4 regions of the Modestobacter lapidis genome follow, and region 3 is predicted to be linked to each of the others. Evidence: riboswitches for the same ligand, from Rfam matches in the RefSeq annotation. Region 3 holds a riboswitch; each other region holds the start of a gene.
What was found. A riboswitch is a leader RNA that binds a small molecule or an ion and turns the genes downstream of it on or off. The one in region 3 is predicted to bind cyclic di-AMP.
Positions count from the first base shown of each region.

Region 1: linked by a shared signal. The riboswitch ahead of ACYVG5_RS03205 (LysM peptidoglycan-binding domain-containing protein) and the one ahead of ACYVG5_RS10375 (C40 family peptidase) in region 3 are both predicted to bind cyclic di-AMP.
Region 2: linked by a shared signal. The riboswitch ahead of ACYVG5_RS20870 (LysM peptidoglycan-binding domain-containing protein) and the one ahead of ACYVG5_RS10375 (C40 family peptidase) in region 3 are both predicted to bind cyclic di-AMP.
Region 4: linked by a shared signal. The riboswitch ahead of ACYVG5_RS08075 (C40 family peptidase) and the one ahead of ACYVG5_RS10375 (C40 family peptidase) in region 3 are both predicted to bind cyclic di-AMP.

Region 1 covers NZ_BAAGVS010000002.1:106,600-110,986, forward strand. The annotation lists gene treZ (malto-oligosyltrehalose trehalohydrolase) at 1-1,739, opposite strand, end outside; gene ACYVG5_RS03205 (LysM peptidoglycan-binding domain-containing protein) at 1,883-2,467, opposite strand; cyclic di-AMP (ydaO/yuaA leader) riboswitch at 2,471-2,634, opposite strand; gene treY (malto-oligosyltrehalose synthase) at 2,888-4,387, opposite strand, start outside.
Region 2 covers NZ_BAAGVS010000035.1:20,359-24,745, forward strand. The annotation lists gene ACYVG5_RS20860 (YczE/YyaS/YitT family protein) at 1-304, opposite strand, end outside; gene ACYVG5_RS20865 (alpha/beta hydrolase) at 638-1,657, shown strand; gene ACYVG5_RS20870 (LysM peptidoglycan-binding domain-containing protein) at 2,326-3,087, opposite strand; cyclic di-AMP (ydaO/yuaA leader) riboswitch at 3,090-3,234, opposite strand; gene ACYVG5_RS20875 (hypothetical protein) at 3,839-3,970, shown strand.
Region 3 covers NZ_BAAGVS010000007.1:75,156-79,542, forward strand. The annotation lists gene ACYVG5_RS10370 (phytoene desaturase family protein) at 1-994, opposite strand, end outside; cyclic di-AMP (ydaO/yuaA leader) riboswitch at 1,399-1,564, shown strand; gene ACYVG5_RS10375 (C40 family peptidase) at 1,596-2,699, shown strand; gene ACYVG5_RS10380 (DUF3817 domain-containing protein) at 2,962-3,303, shown strand; gene ACYVG5_RS10385 (serine hydrolase domain-containing protein) at 3,313-4,387, shown strand, end outside.
Region 4 covers NZ_BAAGVS010000004.1:227,846-232,232, forward strand. The annotation lists gene ACYVG5_RS08065 (DEDD exonuclease domain-containing protein) at 1-1,466, opposite strand, end outside; gene ACYVG5_RS08070 (hypothetical protein) at 1,647-2,039, shown strand; cyclic di-AMP (ydaO/yuaA leader) riboswitch at 2,174-2,367, shown strand; gene ACYVG5_RS08075 (C40 family peptidase) at 2,383-3,522, shown strand; gene ACYVG5_RS08080 (M48 family metallopeptidase) at 3,571-4,387, shown strand, end outside.

The sequences.
Region 1 (4,387 bases), on a different contig from region 3:
TCCGCCGGCAGCGTCACGGTGTCGTCGTCCAGCACCGGCAGCTCCGCGGTGGCGAACAGCACCCCGGTCGCCGGGACGTCGAGGTCGATCTCGCGCGGCTGGTCGGACAGGTTCGCGACCACCCGCAGCGAGCCGCGGTACACGACCAGCCAGCGGTCCGCGTCGTCCCAGTGCACCTGCACGGCCGACAGGTCGGGGTCGACGAGGTCGGGGTGCGCCGCGCGCAGCGCGAGCAGCGCCTTGTGCACCTCGAAGAGCTCCGCGTGCGGCGCCCGGCCCAGCTCGGACCAGTCCAGCTTGGAGCGGGTGAACGTCTCCGGGTCCTGCGGATCCGGGACGACGGCGGCGTCCCAGCCGTGCGCGGCGAACTCGCCGATCCGGCCCTCGGCGGTGGCCCGGCCCAGCTCGGGCTCGGGGTGGCTGGTGAAGAACTGCCACGGCGTGCTCGCGCCCCACTCCTCGCCCATGAACAGCATCGGGGTGAAGGGGCTGGTCAGCACCAGGGTGGCGCCGGCCGCGAGCAGGCCGGGGGAGAGCGAGGCGGAGATCCGGTCGCCGACGGCGCGGTTGCCGATCTGGTCGTGGTCCTGCAGGTAGCCGACGAACTTCCAGCCGGGCAGGCTCGCGGTGTCGACCGGGCGGCCGTGGTGCCGGCGGCGGAAGCTCGACCAGTCGCCGGCGTGGAAGAAGGCGCCGGTCAGCGTCCTGGCGACCGCGCCGATGCCGGCCGCGGCGAAGTCGGCGTAGTAGCCCTGTTCCTCACCGGTCAGCGTGGCGTGCAGCGCGTGGTGGAAGTCGTCGCTCCACTGCGCGTCCAGGCCGGTGCCGCCCGCCACCCGGGGGGTGACCATCCGCGGATCGTTGAGGTCGCTCTCGGCGATGAGCGTCAACGGCCGGCCCTCGGCGACCGACAGCCGGTCGACCTCGGTGGCCATCTCCTCGAGCAGGTGGGTGGCGCGCTCGTCGACCAGCGCGTGCACCGCGTCCAGCCGGAGCCCGTCGACGTGCATGTCGCGCAGCCACATCAGCACGTTGTCCAGGATGTAGCGGCGCACCTCGTCGGACTCCGGGCCCGACAGGTTGATCGACTTGCCCCAGCTGTTCGCGCCGCCCTCCGCGAAGATCGGGAAGAACTCCGGCAGGTAGTTCCCCGACGGCCCGAGGTGGTTGTAGACGACGTCCTGGATCACGCCCAGACCGCAGCCGTGGCAGGCGTCGACGAAGCGCTGGTAGGCCTCGGGCCCGCCGTAGGTCTCCTGGACGGCGTACCAGGCGACGCCGTCGTAGCCCCAGTTGTGCGTGCCGTTGAACGCGTTGACCGGCAGCAGCTCGACGAAGCCCACGCCCAGCTCGACCAGGTGGCCGAGCCTGCCGATCGCGGCATCGAAGGTGCCCTCGGGGGTGAACGTGCCGACGTGCAGCTCGTAGACGGCGCTCCCGGCCAGCGGACGGCCGGTCCAGCTGGAGTCACCCCACGGGTACGCCGAGGGGTCGAAGCGGCGGGACAGCCCGTGCACGCCCTCGGGCTGGCGGCGCGAGCGCGGGTCGGGGCGCGGTGTCTCGTCGTCGTCGAGCAGGAAGCCGTAGTCGGCCTCCGGGGCCGCATCCACGGTGGCCCGCCACCAGCCGGCGTCGTCGCGCTGCATGTCGGAGATCGTGCCGTCGACGGTGACGCGCACCCGTTCCGGCAGCGGGGCCCAGACGGAGAACTCGGCGGGCGAGGCGGACGGTGCTGCCATGGGAACTCCTGCTCGGATCGCGGCGGTGCGGCTCCGACGGAGCCTGGCCGATCATGCCCGCCACGGGCGGCGCCAACCGTGGGGTGCCCCACGATCGCGCCCCGGAGGCGGCCGGAGGACGACGTCCTCCGGCCGCCCGGGTGTCACAGCGCCAGCTGCTGGCCCACCCGGATCACGTGCGGGTTCGGCACCGTGGCGGAGTTGCGGCCGTGCAGCTCCTGCCAGCTGGTGCCGTGCGCGGCGGCGATCTCCGCCAGCGTGTCACCGGGACGCACCGTGTAGGTGTCGCCCGAGGCCGCGGGCGCGGGCGCGGGCGCCGCAGCAGGCGCCGGTGCCGGTGCCGGGGCGGGGGCAGCGGCCGCCGGGGTCGTGCCGTCGCGCAGTTGCTTGCCGCACGTCGGCCAGGCGCCGACGCCCTGGGTCAGCAGCACCCGCTCGGCGACCTCGACCTGCTGCGCCGGCGTGGCCAGGTCGGCGCGCGGAGCGAACTCGCCGCCGCCGTGGCCCAGCCACGTGGGCGAGCTGAACTGCAGCCCGCCGTAGTAGCCGTTGCCGGTGTTGATCTGCCAGTTGCCGCTGGACTCGCACTGGGCGACGCCGGACCAGTCGTAGTGCGACGCCGAGGCGGGCCCGGCGAGGACGCCGATCCCGAGGGCGGCGGCGCCGACCGCGACCGTTCCGGCGCGGAGTGCGCTGCGGCGGGCGCGGCTCATGGAGAGGTGGGACATGGGTGATCCTCCGATCACCGCCTGCGGGGTTAGCTGTCGGGTTCGGGCGAATCGGTGCCCGGCCGCTCGCACCCCCGGAAGGGCGCGGCACGGCTTCACCCCGAGACACGCGCTGCGCGTCGGAAGTGGGTTCCCCGTCCCCGTCCTGGGTGGGTCGGTGTCAGGCTGCCGGCGGACGGGGCTCGGCGGTCCGGTGCCTCGCGCCCGTCCGGTGTGGCCCAGGCGCTCTCCCACTGTGAACGAAACCGCCCGGTTCCGCTTCGGTCCGGATCGCTCGGTCCGACATCCGCCCAGCTCGGGCTCCGACAGGCCGGGCCGGAGACGCCGCAGCGTCCCCGGCCTGTAACCCTGCGTTAGTGATCGGCCTCCTGCAGGGACCCACCGCGAGCGTGCGAGTGGTGGGGGGCAGGGGGTCCTTCTTTAGTCGCGGGCGAGCAGTGCGACCGGCAGGCGGGTGAGTAGCTCGGAGACCGCGGCGCCGGACGCGTCGGAGACCACCCGGCTGCCGGTGAGCAGGTCCCGCCACGAGCCGGTGGGCAGGTGCAGCGCGGTATCGCCCCAGCCGGTGCCCGCCAGGCGCACCGGCAGCCGGGTCGCGACGGTGACGGCGCCGCCGCGGTCGAAGGCGACGACGGAGTCCGCCGCCGTTCCGGTGGCCTCGACCGGCGTGTAGCCGCCGAAGGCCTCGGGGACGTCGCGGCGGTGCCGCAGCGCCCGCGAGACGACCAGCAGCTTGGCGGCACCGGTGTCGTCCACGGGCGGTATCCAGCCCTCGTCGAGCCGGGCCAGCGACGAGCGCCGCAGGTCGTAGTCGACCGGACGCCGGTTGTCCGGGTCGACCAGCGAGAAGTCCCACAGCTCGGTGCCCTGGTAGACGTCCGGAACGCCGGCGATGGTCAGTTGCAGGAGCTTCTGCGCCAGCGAGTTCGACCAGCCGAACGGTGCGATCCGCGCCACGAACCGGTCGACCTCCGTGGCGGTCGTCGGGTCGTCGAAGGCGGCGTCGACCAGCGCGTGCAGCTGGTCCTCGAACTCCTGCACCGGGTTCGTCCAGGTCGTCGAGGTGCCGGCCTCGCGGGCGGCCTTCTCCACGTAGGCGTGCGCGCGCTCCCGGGACAGCGGCCACGCCCCGACCAGGTTCTGCCACACCAGGTGGGCGAGCGAGCGGTCGGCCAGCGGGTGCCGATCGAGCCAGCCGCGAACCAGCCCGGCCCACTCGGTGGGCAGCTCGGCCAGCACCGCCAGCCGGGCCCGGACGTCCTCGCTGCGTTTGGTGTCGTGGGTGGACAGCGTGGTCATCGACTCCGGCAGCCGCTCGGCGCGCAGCCGCTGGGCGGCGTGGAAGTCGGCCACCGTCGTCCCGAACCGGGCCGGGTCGCCACCCACCTCGTTGAGCGCGACGAACCGCGCCCACCGGTAGTAGGCGCTGTCCTCGACGCCCTTGGCCATCACCGGGCCCGACGTCTGCTCGAACCGGGTGGCCAGCTCGGAGCCGGCGGTACCCAGCAGTGGGTGCAGGGCATCGACCGCGGCGGTGAGCTCGGGACGGCGCTCCCGGACCGCGCGCACCATCTCGTCGAGGTGCTCGCGGCCGTCGGGCAGGTAGCTGCGGTACACCGGGAAGCCGGCCAGCAGCTCGGCGAGGCCCTCGGTGACCAGCTCGGCCGGCACCCCGGGCAGCTCGCCGACGATCCGGGTCAGCCGGGCCACCTCGGAGCCGAGCATGCCGTCGGTGACCTCGCGCTTGCACATCCGCACCAGCTGCGCGTAGTCCACCCGCGTGCCGGCCAGCTCGGTGTCCAGCGCGGTCAGCGCCGGCTCGCCGGCCGGGTCGACCAGTACCCGGTCGACCTCGGCGAGGGCGTCGTAGCCCGTCGTCCCGGCCGTCGCCCAACCGGCGGGCAGCTGCTCGCCGGGCTC
Region 2 (4,387 bases), on a different contig from region 3:
CGATGTACAGCGCGCTCCCGAAGCCGAGCAGCACCACCGCAGCGACGAGCACCAGGACCCGCACCCACGTGTCGGCCGCCGGGAGGTCGTCGAGCCAGGAGGTCTCCAGCAGCCGGTCCAGGACCCAGCCCACCGCGACGACGTTGAACAGGGTGCCCAGGCCCGGACGCTGGCCGAGTACCCAGGACAGCCCCAGGACGATGAGCCCCACCACCATGACGACGACCCCGAAGGAGAGCCCGAGGCTCTGGCTCAGGCCCGAGTGCAGCATGTCCCAGGGGGAGAGCCCCAACTCCACCTGCACGGACAACCACACGGCCAGCGCACACAACGCCAGGCCACCGAGGAACCTCAGCAGTCGTCCGGGAGAAGGCGTCCAGCGGAACGAGCGGGTTCGGGAGGGCGTGATGCTGGACGTGGCGGGGCTCCTCGGCTGCAGTCGGTCCGCCCAGCATGCCTGCTCGCCGCCGACCGGCCTCAACTGCCAGGGTGCGCAAGGCAGCCGGGGGCAGTCCCCCTCGCCCGCGTATTGCCAGCCAACCAGCCACGGAACCTTTCCCGGTTCGCCGGCGCCACCCACCGACGGTACGGTCTCGGACCACCGCGTCGACGTGATCTAAGACATACGGAGGGACCCATGAGAAGCGGACCCACTCCAAAAAGGCTGCTCACTATCCTCACTGCGCTGATGCTCCTAGCCGGCACAAACGCGCTGACGGCAGCGGCCAGTCCGCGCAACGACGACTCGAGCGGCGACGCCGGAGCGACATACTCCAACCCGACCGGGCTCGACACCATCGAATGGCTCCCGAACAGGCCAGCGGATTACCGAATCCTCTACGGGGACAGCCCGCTCACGTTCGGCGACCTACGGCTCCCCGAGCGCGCTCCGGGACGTGACGGCTATCCGGTCGTGGTTTTCATGCACGGAGGCCAATGGGAATCGAGCTGGAGCCTTTCCTACACCGATCAGCTCGTGGAAGCGCTGACTAGAGCGGGGGTCGCAACGTGGAGCTTGGAGTACAGCCGCCGCAACAACCCCGGCGGGGGCTGGCCGGGAACCTTCCTCGATGTCGCAAACGGCACGGACTACCTGCGCGAACTCGACAAGAAGTTCCCGCTCGACCTCGACCGGACCGTGGCCATGGGCCATTCCTCGGGCGGTACGCTCGCACTATGGCTGGCCGGACGCGACCAGCTGCCAGCGGATAGCGAGCTCTACATGTCGAATCCGCTTCCCATCCACAGCGTGGTGGACCTAGCGGGTGTGCTCGACTTCGACCTTGCATTGCAGGCCGGGCGTGACGATGTCCTGCAGCTCCTTGGCGTCGAGACGGCCGAGCAAGCGGCCGAACGATTCGACGACGCGTCTCCTCGGCACCTCCTGCCTCTCGGCGTCCCACAGCATCTGATCATCGGCACGCTTGACGCCGACTGGCGAAACGACATTCACCGCCGCTACACCGAGGCTGCGCGCGCCGCCGGAGACGATGTAGAGCTGACGGTGCTGGAGGGCGCCAATCACTTCGACGTCGTAGACGTGTGCGGACCGGCTTGGGCCGTGGTCGTGAACGCGGTGTTCTCGCACCTCGATGAGGAGCCAAGCCCCGGCGCCTTCAAGTGGCCCAGCCGCCACGTCTGCCAATCGCGAGGGTAAGCCGACCCGCGACATGCGGGGCTCCGGGTCGTTCCACGCTTGATCAAGAGCGCGCGCATCCCAGAGCCCCGCGTGTCCGGGCGGGTGTCGTCGTGGTGAAGTGATCGCACTGAGGCACTCGCCGTCGAGGTCATCGACGACGCCGTCTGCTCCGCGGTCAACTCAGCGACTCGAACGCTTTGTGATGGGTGACCAGCTCGGCGAGCTGAACTCAGCCATCAGCGGGGACTCCTCGATGGCCACCAGCGGGGACTTTGACACGGCCACGGACAGCCGGTTATAGGTGCACAAGTGCCTGAGGGGCATCCCCAAGACGGTCAGTGGCTGCCGGTCCCGCTCGGTTGCCTGCCATCGACGGCCGGCGAGCTCGTGGAACATCGCGGCCACGTGGGGACTGGCGGATGCCCATGACGAGGGCGGCTCCGGCGTCGGCTCACGCCGTCGAGTTGTTCGCGGGGGAGCAGGCGCCGTGCACGTCGAGCGCGCGCCGCAGGCGCGGCGATCGCCTCGATGCCTCGCCCGGTAGCCGAGACGGGGAGCGACCCCCTACCCCGACAGGGGTAGGGGGTCGCTCCCCGTACGAGTCCCGACTCGAGCCCGCACTGCCCGCCGAGGGCCAACCGTCAGGTGTTCACCGCCTGGTCTGGCTGGCGGCTGCCACCTGTGGCTCAGCCCGCCCGGTGGTTCACGTGGACGTGGTCCATGTGGTTCGCCGTGCCGGTCCCACGGTTCTCCATCTGCTTCCAGGAGCCGGTCGGCGAGGAGAGCATGCGCTGCTGCCAGATGATGTAGTCCACGCCGAGCTCGTCCCAGTGGGCGATGTGGTGCTGAGCGACCGCGTCGCCGAGGGCGGCGTTGACGCCGACCATGTAGTCCAGCGCCAGCCCGGACGGGTGACCGCCCGGATCGGCCGCGCTGACGCGTGTGCCGCCGATGGTCCCGAGGCCGGGGACGCTGCTGACGACCGCGTCGGCGGCGGCCTGCACGTGCGGCCGAACGTTCCCGGCGCTGTTGGAGATGCGCGCGACGGCCGTGGTCACCGCGGCGACGGGGAGTGCCGGGGCTGGCGCGGCCTGCGCGGCACCGGAGGTCGTAAGGATCTGCCCCGGCGTGATGAGACCGGGGTTGCCGCCGATGACGCCGACGTTGCGCTGATACAGCTCCTGCCACGATTGGCCGTGGACGGCGGCGATCGTCGCCACCGTGTCGCCGGGTCGGACCGCGTAGTGGCCGCCCAGGACGGCGTGGCCGGACGGTGCCTCGGCGGCGACCGCGGTGGCCGGGGAGGTGTCGGCTCCGTCGTGGGCGGAGGTGGCCTGCGCAGGGGAGGTCAGGACGCCGAGTCCGACGACTGCGGCGCCGGCCGCGACGGGGACCCCGGCGAGGACGTGCTTGGTGCGGACATAGCGCGGTGCGCGGTGCTTGGACATGGTGATTCTCCGATCACCGCCGGCGAGGTGAGCTGTCGGGTTCGGGCGATCGGTGCCCGGCCGCGGTGCGCGGCTTCACCCCGAGGCGCGTGACGCGCCGTGAACGTGGGTCCCCCACCCCTGCCCTGAGTTCTCCGGATGACGGCCGGTGGGCAGAGTTGGGCGGACCGACGCCATGCCCTCATGATTGAGCGCAGCCAAAAAGTTACGTGCCGATATGTGCATTGTCGCCGTAACGTAGGTCACACGACAGGTTGTACGGATTACCGTGGGCTTCACCGTCCAGCGGAATTGGCATGCGCGGTCACCAGCCCGACGTTCCTCGACCGAGGGGCGGTATCGAAGTTGGATGCCATACCGCTCGCGGCGCCGGGGATCCGGCGGGAACGATTACCGATCTGGATCTGCCGGGCGAGCGGTGACCGCGCTGATGCGCGCCGTGGTCACCAACATCGACGACCCGGCGGTGCCTGCCCGGCTGGATCTGGTTGTGATCCCCGGGGCGAGATATCGAGCTGTACGAGTGTCCGAGCAGGACTTGAACCTTGAGGAAAGGCATGGCGCCGCTTCGCGTCTGTTGTCCTCGGCTCGTGACCGGGACGAATGCCCTGACCGCGCGTCGCCTGTCGCATGAGCTTGACGCGCCTGAACGCGGGTCACCGGTACAGCAACGCGGTCCGCGCGGCAGCAGAAGGCTGCGTTGGCCCGCCCGAGGGACCATGGGCTGCCGTTCTCCACCTGGAGTCTATCGATGCTGGCTGACTTCCTGGTCGCTGAGGGGATGGTCGACGACATCTCCCCCGAGGGCCTGCGGACGCTGCTGCGCGAGGAGGGCGTCTCCTTTCCGAGCCGTCAAGACCTGGAAGACCAGCACCGACCCTGACTACGCCATCCTGCGCCGGAGACTCTCTACGGCCGGCGGAAGATGACCGCCTGGCTCAATCGGGCCATGGCCGCCGAGCGACGGCCGCCGGTGCCATCCTCCGGGCCGCCGACGGCCCCTTCCGCGCCTTCGTCGGGCTGTGCGCGTTCGCCGGCCTCCGGCTCGGCGAGGCAGCCGCGATCAGGGTCGGCGACGTGGTTCCTTCGCCGCACCCTCACCGTCGCCCGGCAGGTGCAGCGGGCACCCGGCGGCTCGATCGACGTTCGCAGACCCAAGTACGGCAGCGAGCGGCAGGCCTACCTGGCCCCGTCACTGGTCGATCTGCTCGCGCAACACGTCGCCGCCCACTACCCGACGGGCAACTGGATCCTCACCGGAGAAACGGATGATCCACCGCACCAGAACACCGTCGGCTAT
Region 3 (4,387 bases):
GCGCCGGCAACCGGCGCAGAACCATGTTGATCTTCAGCTGCGAGCCGGAGGGACGGGTGCCCGGCGGGTCGCCCAGCAGCGCGGCGAGCACGGGGGGTGCGCAGCCGGCAACCACGTGCCCGGCGTCGGCGGCGTGCTCTCCTCCGCCGGCGTCGGTCCAGTGCACGGTGACGCCGTCGCTGCGCGTCTCGAGAGCGGTCACGGTGGCCCCGGTGCGCAGCTCGGCGCCGGCGGCGCGGGCCGCGGTGGCCAGCGCCCCGCTGACCGCGCCCATCCCGCCGACCGGCACCCGCCAGCGGCCGGTGCCGTTGCCGACCAGGTGGTAGAGGAAGCAGCGCCCGGCCAGGCCGTCGGCGGCGTGCAGGTCGGCGGCGGTGCCGATCAGCCCGTCGGTCAGCGCCATGCCCCGGACGACGTCGTCGGTCAGGTGCTCACCCACCACGTCGGCCAGCGGGCGCTCGCGCAGGTCGTGCCACAGCTGGGGGTCGCGCAGCCGGCCGGCCAGCTCGGCCCGCGTGGGCAGTGGCTCGGTGAGGGTGGGGGCGAGGTCCTCGGCGAGGGTGCTCAGCCGGCCGTAGAACCGTTGCCAGCCGGCGAACTCGGTATCGGAGCCGGTGAGGTCGCGGAACGAGGCCGCCGTCGCCGGGCCCTCCGCGCGCTCGACGAGCAGCCCGGTGTCGCGCCCGCCGCGCCGCACCGGCGTGTACGAGGCCACTGCCCGGTCGACCAGCCGCAGCGGCAGCGCCAGGTCGCTGACGATCCGGTCGGGCAGCAGGCTGACCAGGTAGGAGTACGCCGACAGCCGGACGTCGACCCCCGGGAACACCCGGCTGCTCACCGCGGCGCCGCCGAGGGTGTCCAGCCGCTCGAGCACCAGCACCGACCGGCCGGCCCGGGCCAGGTAGGCGGCCGCGACCAGGCCGTTGTGCCCGCCGCCGACGACGACGACGTCGTACCGGGCCGCGGTTCCGGCGGAGGACGAGGGGCTCGGCATGCGGGTCATCGTCCCGTGCCCGGCCCGACCCGCTGCAGCAGACCCCACCCGGGCTGCGCCCCGGCACCGCTGTGCAGATCGCCACACCCCGGGCCTGCGGGGGGAGTGCCGGAGGGCCTGCACCGGGGGTGCACGGCATGCGCCTCGGCCTCGCCGGCCGACAGTCGGGGCAGGCTTCGAGCGCCAGGTCAGGTCGCGTGTCGGCCATCCGACGGAGCAGCCCGAGGGGGAACTCGCGCCGTGCCATCCCCGTACCCGGCGAGCCTGTCACTCACGGTGAGCGTGTCGCGGCGCACCCCCGGAGTTTCTGCACAAAGTGACCCGCGCCGTTTGTCACAAGCGCATCACGGCCCTATCGTCGGCCCGTCCGGACGGGTCGTTCCGTCACCTACCGGGTGACAACCGACCGGGCGCCGCCGAACCACCGTGCCAGTGCTCCCTGCTGGCCAGATGGACCGGGGACCCACCGCAGTACTGGGGTGAAGCACCCCGGCTCGACCGAGCCGGGATGCCGGGCGTCTTCCCGCCCGAACCCGTCAGCTAACTCGGTAGGCGGCACGTGGAAGAAAGGAAACACCCGCCGAACATGGCGAGTTCCCGCATGCCTGCCCGCCGCCGGGTCTTCACCGGCCGACGGGTGCTCGTCACCCTCGTCGCCGCCACCGGTGTCGCGCTCTCTCCCCTAACCGCGCACGCCGTTCCCGAAACGCCGGGCACCTCCCAGGAGGCCGCGGCCCTCGTCGCCGCCCGCGGGCACGACCTCGAGGTCGTCACCGAGAAGTTCAACGACGCCCGCGTGCAGCTCGAGGCCCAGCAGGCCGCCGCCACGAAGGCCGCCGAGGACGTCGCCGCCGCGGACGCCGCCGTCGCCGAGGCCCGGAACAAGGTCCGCGAGGTGGCCCGCAGCGCCTACACCGGCGACCAGCTGAGCACCCTCCAGGCGATGCTGACCAGCGAGTCCACCGACGAGCTGCTCGACCGGATCGGCACGCTGGACACCATCGCCCAGCACAACAACGGCATCCTCGGGGCGGCCCAGCAGGCCACCGAGACGGCCGCGACGAGCAAGGCGGCCGCCGACCGGGCCGCCGCCGAGGCCACGGCCCAGCTCGACCGGGTGGCGGCCCAGCAGGCCGACCTGCAGTCGCAGATCGCCGAGTACCAGGCCCAGTACGACCGGCTCAGCGCGCAGGAGCGGGAGCGGGCGCGGCAGCTCGCCGAGCAGGCGCACGCCGCTGCCGCGGCCCGCTCGACCGCCATCGACCGCACCGACCGCGAGGCGCCCGCCGCCAGCCGGTCCACGCGCGGCGGCTCCGTGCCGGCGCCGTCCGCCCCGGTGGTGGCCAGCAGCTCGGCGGCCGGTACCGCGGTGAACGCCGCCATGGGCAAGCGCGGCGCGCCCTACGTCTGGGCCGCCGCCGGGCCAGGCTCGTTCGACTGCTCCGGCCTGGTGCAGTACGCCTACAAGGCCGCCGGGATCTCCGTGCCGCACTCCAGCCGGATCCAGGCCACGATGGGCCGGGCCGTGTCCCGCGCCGAGCTGCAGCCGGGCGACCTGATCGCCTTCTACAGCCCGGTGAGCCACATCGGCATCTACATCGGCAACGGCCAGATGGTGCACGCCCCGACGTCGGGTTCCGTGGTGAAGGTGGTCAGCATCGACGTCATGGGCAGCATCACCGCCATGCGCCGGATCGCCGGCTGAGGAAGGACCTTCCTGCCCCCCACCGCTCGCACGCTCGCGGCGGGACCCTGCAGGGAGGCCGCACCACTCCCGTTCGCAGGCTCGCGGCGAGCCGCTGAACCGGGCCGTTCCAACGAATGGCCGTGCCCCGACCGCCTCTCGGCGGCCGGGGCACGGCCGCGTCCCGACCGCGACGACCTGCACCGGACGCGAGCCACGTCACACAGCCCTACCGGGCAGGATCGTCGGAGTCACCCCGTCGCCCCCGACACCTGAGGAACCGATGAGCTCCCTGACCGAGCCCCGCACCGTCGCCGGTGCCTTCCGCGTGGTCGCCGTGGCCGAGGCCGTCTCCTGGGCCCTGCTGCTGGCCGGCATGTTCGTCAAGTGGGTGCTGGGCACCTCGGAGGTCGGCGTGCAGGTGGCCGGCCCGATCCACGGTGCGGTGTTCGTCGCCTACGTCGCGGTCACCCTGCTGACCTGGCGGGTGCTGCGCTGGTCGCCGGGGACGGCGCTGCTCGCGCTGGCGGCCTCGGTGCCGCCGTTCACCACCGTGTGGTTCGAGCGCTGGGCGCAGCGCACCGGCCGGCTGCCGGCCGCGGGGGCCGCGCCGGTGGCTGGATAGCCTCGCGGGATGGCCGACCCGGTGCTGCCCACCACCGCCCGCACGCTGCTGGCCCGCACCGCCCGCGTGCAGCGGGAGGGCCGGGCGCCCAGCCTGGTCGCCGGCGTGGTCCGGGACGGCGGGCTGGCCTGGTCCGCCGGCCGTGGCGCGGTCGCCGACCCGCACACCGACGTGCAGTACCGCATCGGGTCGATCAGCAAGACCGTGACGGCGGTGGCGGTGCTCCGGCTGCGCGACGAGGGCCGGCTCGACCTCGACGACCCGCTGGAGCGGCACCTGCCCGGCACCCCGCTGGGCGACCGGACCGTCGGCCACCTGCTGTCCCACCTGGCCGGTGCCACCTCGGAGAGCCCCGGCGGCTGGTGGGAGCGGGTGCCCGGCGGCTCGCTCGAGGAGCTGCGCCTCGGTGCCGCCGACGTGGTGCTCGGGGCGGCCCGCCGGTTCCACTACTCCAACCTCGGATTCGGCCTGCTCGGCGAGCTCGTCGCCCGGCACCGTGGCCGGCCGTGGGCGGAGGTGGTCGGCGCGGAGGTGCTCGCGCCGCTGGGGATGACCCGGACGACGCCCCGCCCGGCCGGCGCCGCGGCCTCGGGCGCCGCCGTCCACCCGTGGGCCGACGTCGTCCTGTCCGAACCGGAGCACGACGCCGGCGCGATGGCCGCCGCCGGCCAGCTGTGGGCGACCCTGGCCGACCTGGGCCGGTTCGCCGCCTTCCTGCTCGGCGACACCGGTGACGTGCTCTCGCCGGCGACGCTGGAGGAGATGACCGTGCCGGCCGGCGTCGACTCCGCCGCGCCGGGCTGGTCGGCCTACGGGCTGGGATTGCAGGTGCTGCGGGTCGACGGGCAGACGCTGGTCGGGCACGGCGGCTCGATGCCGGGCTTCCTGGCCGGGGTGTTCGTGGACCGGGCCGAGCAGACCGGTGGCGTGATGATGACCAACACCACCAGCGGTGTCGAGCCGCTCGTCCCCGGTCTGTTGGCCGATCTGCGGGCCGCCGAGCCGCGGGTGGTCGAGGCCTGGACGCCGTCGTCCGCGCCGGTGGCGCTGGATCTGCTCGGCGTCTGGTTTTGGGGGCCGGCGC
Region 4 (4,387 bases), on a different contig from region 3:
ACCAGTTCGGGCACGGCGGCCAGCGATTCCAGCCGCTGTCGTCGCCGGATCGCGCGCACCAGTACCGCGGTGCGGTCGCGCAGGACCGCAGCGTCCTCGTAGCGCCCCTCGGTGGCCAGTCTCTCGACCCGCCCGAGCAGGGGTGCGACCACGGCGCGAGGGTCGCGTTCGACCAGGGCGCGGAACACCGCGGCCACGGCGGCGTACTCCTCTCGGCTCTGCGCGCCGGTGCAGGGTGCTCCGCAGCGGCCCATGTCGGCCAGCGCGCAGGCGCTGCCGGAGGCGCTGAGCGTCAACCGGGTCGTGCACTGGCGCAGCGGCAGCGACTCGTGCACCGCGGCCATCGCGGCATCCGCGGCCCGGCGGTCGGGGAACGGGCCGAGGAACACCCCGGCGCCGGGCCGGACGCGGCGCACCACCGACAGGCGGGGGAAGGGCTCGTCGGTGAGGCGCACCCACAGGGCGCGCTCGGGGAAGCGGGAACGCCGGTTGTAGCGCGGCTTGTGCTCGGCGATCAGCCGCAGCTCGCGCACCGCCGCCTCCAGGTCGTGTGCGCACGGCAGGGCATCGACCCGCTCGGCGAGCCGGACCATCTCGGTCATCCGGCTGCGCTGCTCGCCGGCGGTGAAGTAGCTCCGCACCCGGCTGCGGAGGTCGGTGGAGGTGCCCACGTAGAGAGGCTCGTCCCGAGCGCCGCGGAAGACGTAGACGCCCGGTCCGCGCGGGACGGAGGCCGCCAGGTGCCGTTTGCGCCGACGCTGCGGGTCGACCTGGCTGGTGAGACCGCTGAGCTCCTCCAGCGAGGTCACTCCGAGCGGGCCGAGGCGCTCGAACAGGCCGTGGAGGACGTCGACGGTGGCGCGGGCGTCGTCCAGTGCGCGGTGGCAGGGCTGGGTGGTGGTGGAGAAGAAGGGGGCGAGGGTGCCGAGCTTGCAGTTGGGCACCTCGTCCCGGGTGAGCAGCCGGCGGGCCAGGACGGCGGTGTCGACCGCGGCGAACGCCGGCCAGGCGACCCCCGAGGCCTCGCACGCCGCCCTGAGGAAGCCGAGGTCGAACGGCGCGTTGTGGGCCACCAGCACCGCGCCGCGGGCGAACTCGAGGAAGGCCGGCAGCACCGAGTCGATCCGGGGGGCGGCCGCGACCATCATCGAGGTGATGCCGGTCAGCACGCTGATGTAGGGCGGGATCTCCTGGCCGGGGTCGACGAGGGTCTGGAACTCGCCGAGCACCTCACCGGCCCGGACCTTGACCGCACCGATCTCGGTGATCGCGCTGTCCTTGGGGGAGCCGCCGGTGGTCTCCAGGTCGACCACCACGAACGTGATGTCGGCCAGCGGGGTGCCCAGGTCGTCGATCGTGGCCTGCTCGAACCGCACCAGCGCGCCGGGGGAGGCGGTGCCGGGCGGCAGCGCGGGGAACCCCGCGGAAGGCATCGGCGCGGACGGCGGGAGGGGAGGGGGTGGCACGGGTCGGACGCTAGGTCGGACCTCCGACAGTCCCGGGGAGGCCACGCCGCCCCGGGTCGGGCCCGACCGCCGCCGACCCGGGGGCCCTGCCGGGATCCTCCGCGGCCACGGGGGACGGAACTGTCGGTGGCCCCTCCTACGGTCCGCAGGCGTTGGACCACAGGAGAGAGGAGAGCCGGCGTGCTCATCGATTGCGACACCTGCACCGTCCGCGGGGACGGCTGCGCCGATTGCGTCGTCACGGTCCTGCTCGGCGCCCCACCGGGCTGGCAGGAGACCGGACCGACGGTCGTGCCCCTCACCCGGCGCGTCCGCTCAGCCACCGGCGAGGTGCAGCCGGCAACCGTCCGTGCCGACGCGCCGGACGCGCCCGGGCAGGAGGTTGCGTTCTGTGATGTGCCGCACCTTGACAGTGACGGGGTGGCCGCCCGGCCGGTAGTCGAGCTCGACGATGTCGAGCGGAGGGCCGTCCGGGCCTTGGCAGACTTCGGACTGGTTCCGCCGTTGCGTCATCAGGATGCGTCGCTGCCGGCTCCCCCGCGTCAGGCGGACGGCGACCGCCACGTGAGTTGACGAATTCCAGCACTGTGATTCGTCAGCTGCTGTCGCGCTCTGGGCGTCCGACAGGGCTTTGTCTCGGTCTGATCACGGCCCTACTGTTTCCCTCGTTCGGGAGAGTGGTCGTCACCGCACAGAGGGTGACCTCGTTCCGAACACCGCCGAATCAGCCGGCCACTTCCCTGGCCGGGTGAACCGGGGACCCACCGCAGCACTGGGGTGAGTTCTCACGCGGCCGGGCAACCGGACCGCACGCGCCGGCGACGGCGCGCAGAGATAGGGCGATCTTCTTCCTCGCCCGAACCCGTCAGCTAACTCGGTAGGCGGTCGATGTGGAGGAAATGGAGCCGCGCCGACCGTGGCGAGCCCTCACCTGTCCGTCCGTCCTGCCCGCACCGGGTCCGCGACCCGGCCCGAAACCCCGTCGGCCCCGGCGACGGCTGTCCGCCGACCCCGGCTGGTCGGCCGGCTCGGTACCGCCGTCCTGCTGGCCGCGGCCGCCGGCCTCGCCGTGACCGTGCTGCCCGGTGCCGCGAGCGCCGCACCGGCGCCCCAGGCCGCCTCGCCGCAGGAGGCCACGGAGCTGGTCGCCCAGGCCGATCACGAGCTCGAGGCGGTCACCGAAGAGGTGAACGACGCGCGTGTGCAGTTGACGGAGCAGCAGGCTGCCGCCGCCACCGCCGGTGAAGCCGTCGCCGCGGCCCAGGCCCAGTTGGCCGCGCTGGACGGGCAGATGCGCCAGGTGGCGCGCAGCGCCTTCACCGGGGAGAACCTCTCCCACTTCAACGCCCTGATGACCAGCGGCTCGGCCGACGAGTTCCTCGCCCAGGTGAACATGCTCGACGCCATCGCCGGCCACACCAACGACGTCCTCGCCCAGGTGGCCGCCGCGTCCGCGGCAGCGCAGGAGGCCAAGGCGACCGCGGACGCGGCCGCCGCCACCGCCCAGCAGACCCTCGACGCGGTCACCGCCCGGCAGGCCGTCCTCACGGGGCAGATCTCCGATTACCAGGCCCAGTACGCGGCGCTGACCGCCGCCCAGCAGGAGCAGGTCAACCGGACCCACGCCGGCCCCGCGCTCCCCGCGCCCGGCGCCGGCGCGTCGCGGAACGTCGCCCCGTCGGCCGGCGCGGTGCTGGCGCCCAGCGCGGCCGCGCAGGTGGCCGTCGACACGGCGCTGGCCCAGCTCGGCGATCCCTACGTCTGGGCTGCCGGCGGCCCCGACGCGTTCGACTGCTCGGGTCTGACCCAGTACGCCTACGCCGCCGCCGGGGTGCGCCTGCCGCACTCCAGCAAGGCGCAGTCCACGATGGGCACCGCGGTGTCCCGCGGCGACCTGCAGCCCGGTGACCTGGTCTTCTTCCGCAGCCCGGTGAGCCATGTGGGCATGTACATCGGTGGTGGCCGGATGGTGCACGCCGCCACCTTCGGTGTCCCGGTGCAGATCACCAGCGTGGACATGGCCGGCTACGCCGGTGCCCGCCGCTACGCCGGCTGACCGCACGGGCCCAGGGACCTGCCAGCCGGTCGGCCTAAGCTCCTGCGCGTGAGTGCCCGACGCCTCGCCCTGCTCGTGGCGCTGGTCCTGGGGGTCGCCGTCCTCGCCGTGATCGTCGTGGTCACGCCGGGCGAGCTGATCCCCACCCCGCCGGGCGGCCGCACCCCGGTCGACCCGTCGGCCACCTTCTCCCCGGCCGAGATGGAGCGCGCGAACTCCTTCGCCGCCGCACGGCGACCGGCATCCCTGGCCGCGCTGCTGCTCAGCCTGCTGGTCTCGGCCGTGTTCGGTCTCACCCGGGCCGGCGCAGCCGTCATCCGGGCGGTGGCGCGGCCGCTCGGCGGCGGCTGGGCCTGGCAGGCGCTGCTGGGCACGGTGGCCCTGGTGGTGATCGGCCGGCTGGCCACGCTGCCGCTGTCGGCCTACGGCGAGGTGGTCCGGCACCGCTACGGCCTGTCCACCCGCAGCTGGGGCCTGTGGGTGCGGGACGTCGCCACGTCCACGGCCATCTCCGCCGGTGTCACCGCGCTGGTCGTGCTGGCCGTCGTCGCCCTGGCCCGGTGGGCTCCGCGGACCTGGTGGGCCTGGGCGGCGGCCGGCACCGCCGGCCTCGTGGTGGCCGGGTCGTTCCTCTACCCGCTGGTGATCGAGCCGGCGTTCAACCGCTTCGAGCCGATGCCGCCCAGTGCGCTGCGCAGTGAGCTGTTCGCCCTCGCCGAGCGCAGCGGCACCCCGGTGGACGACGTCCTGGTGGCCGACGCCAGCCGGCGCACCACCGCGCTGAACGCCTACGTCTCCGGCTTCGGCTCCTCGCGGCGCATCGTCGTCTACGACACGCTGCTGGACCGGCTGCCCGACGCGCAGA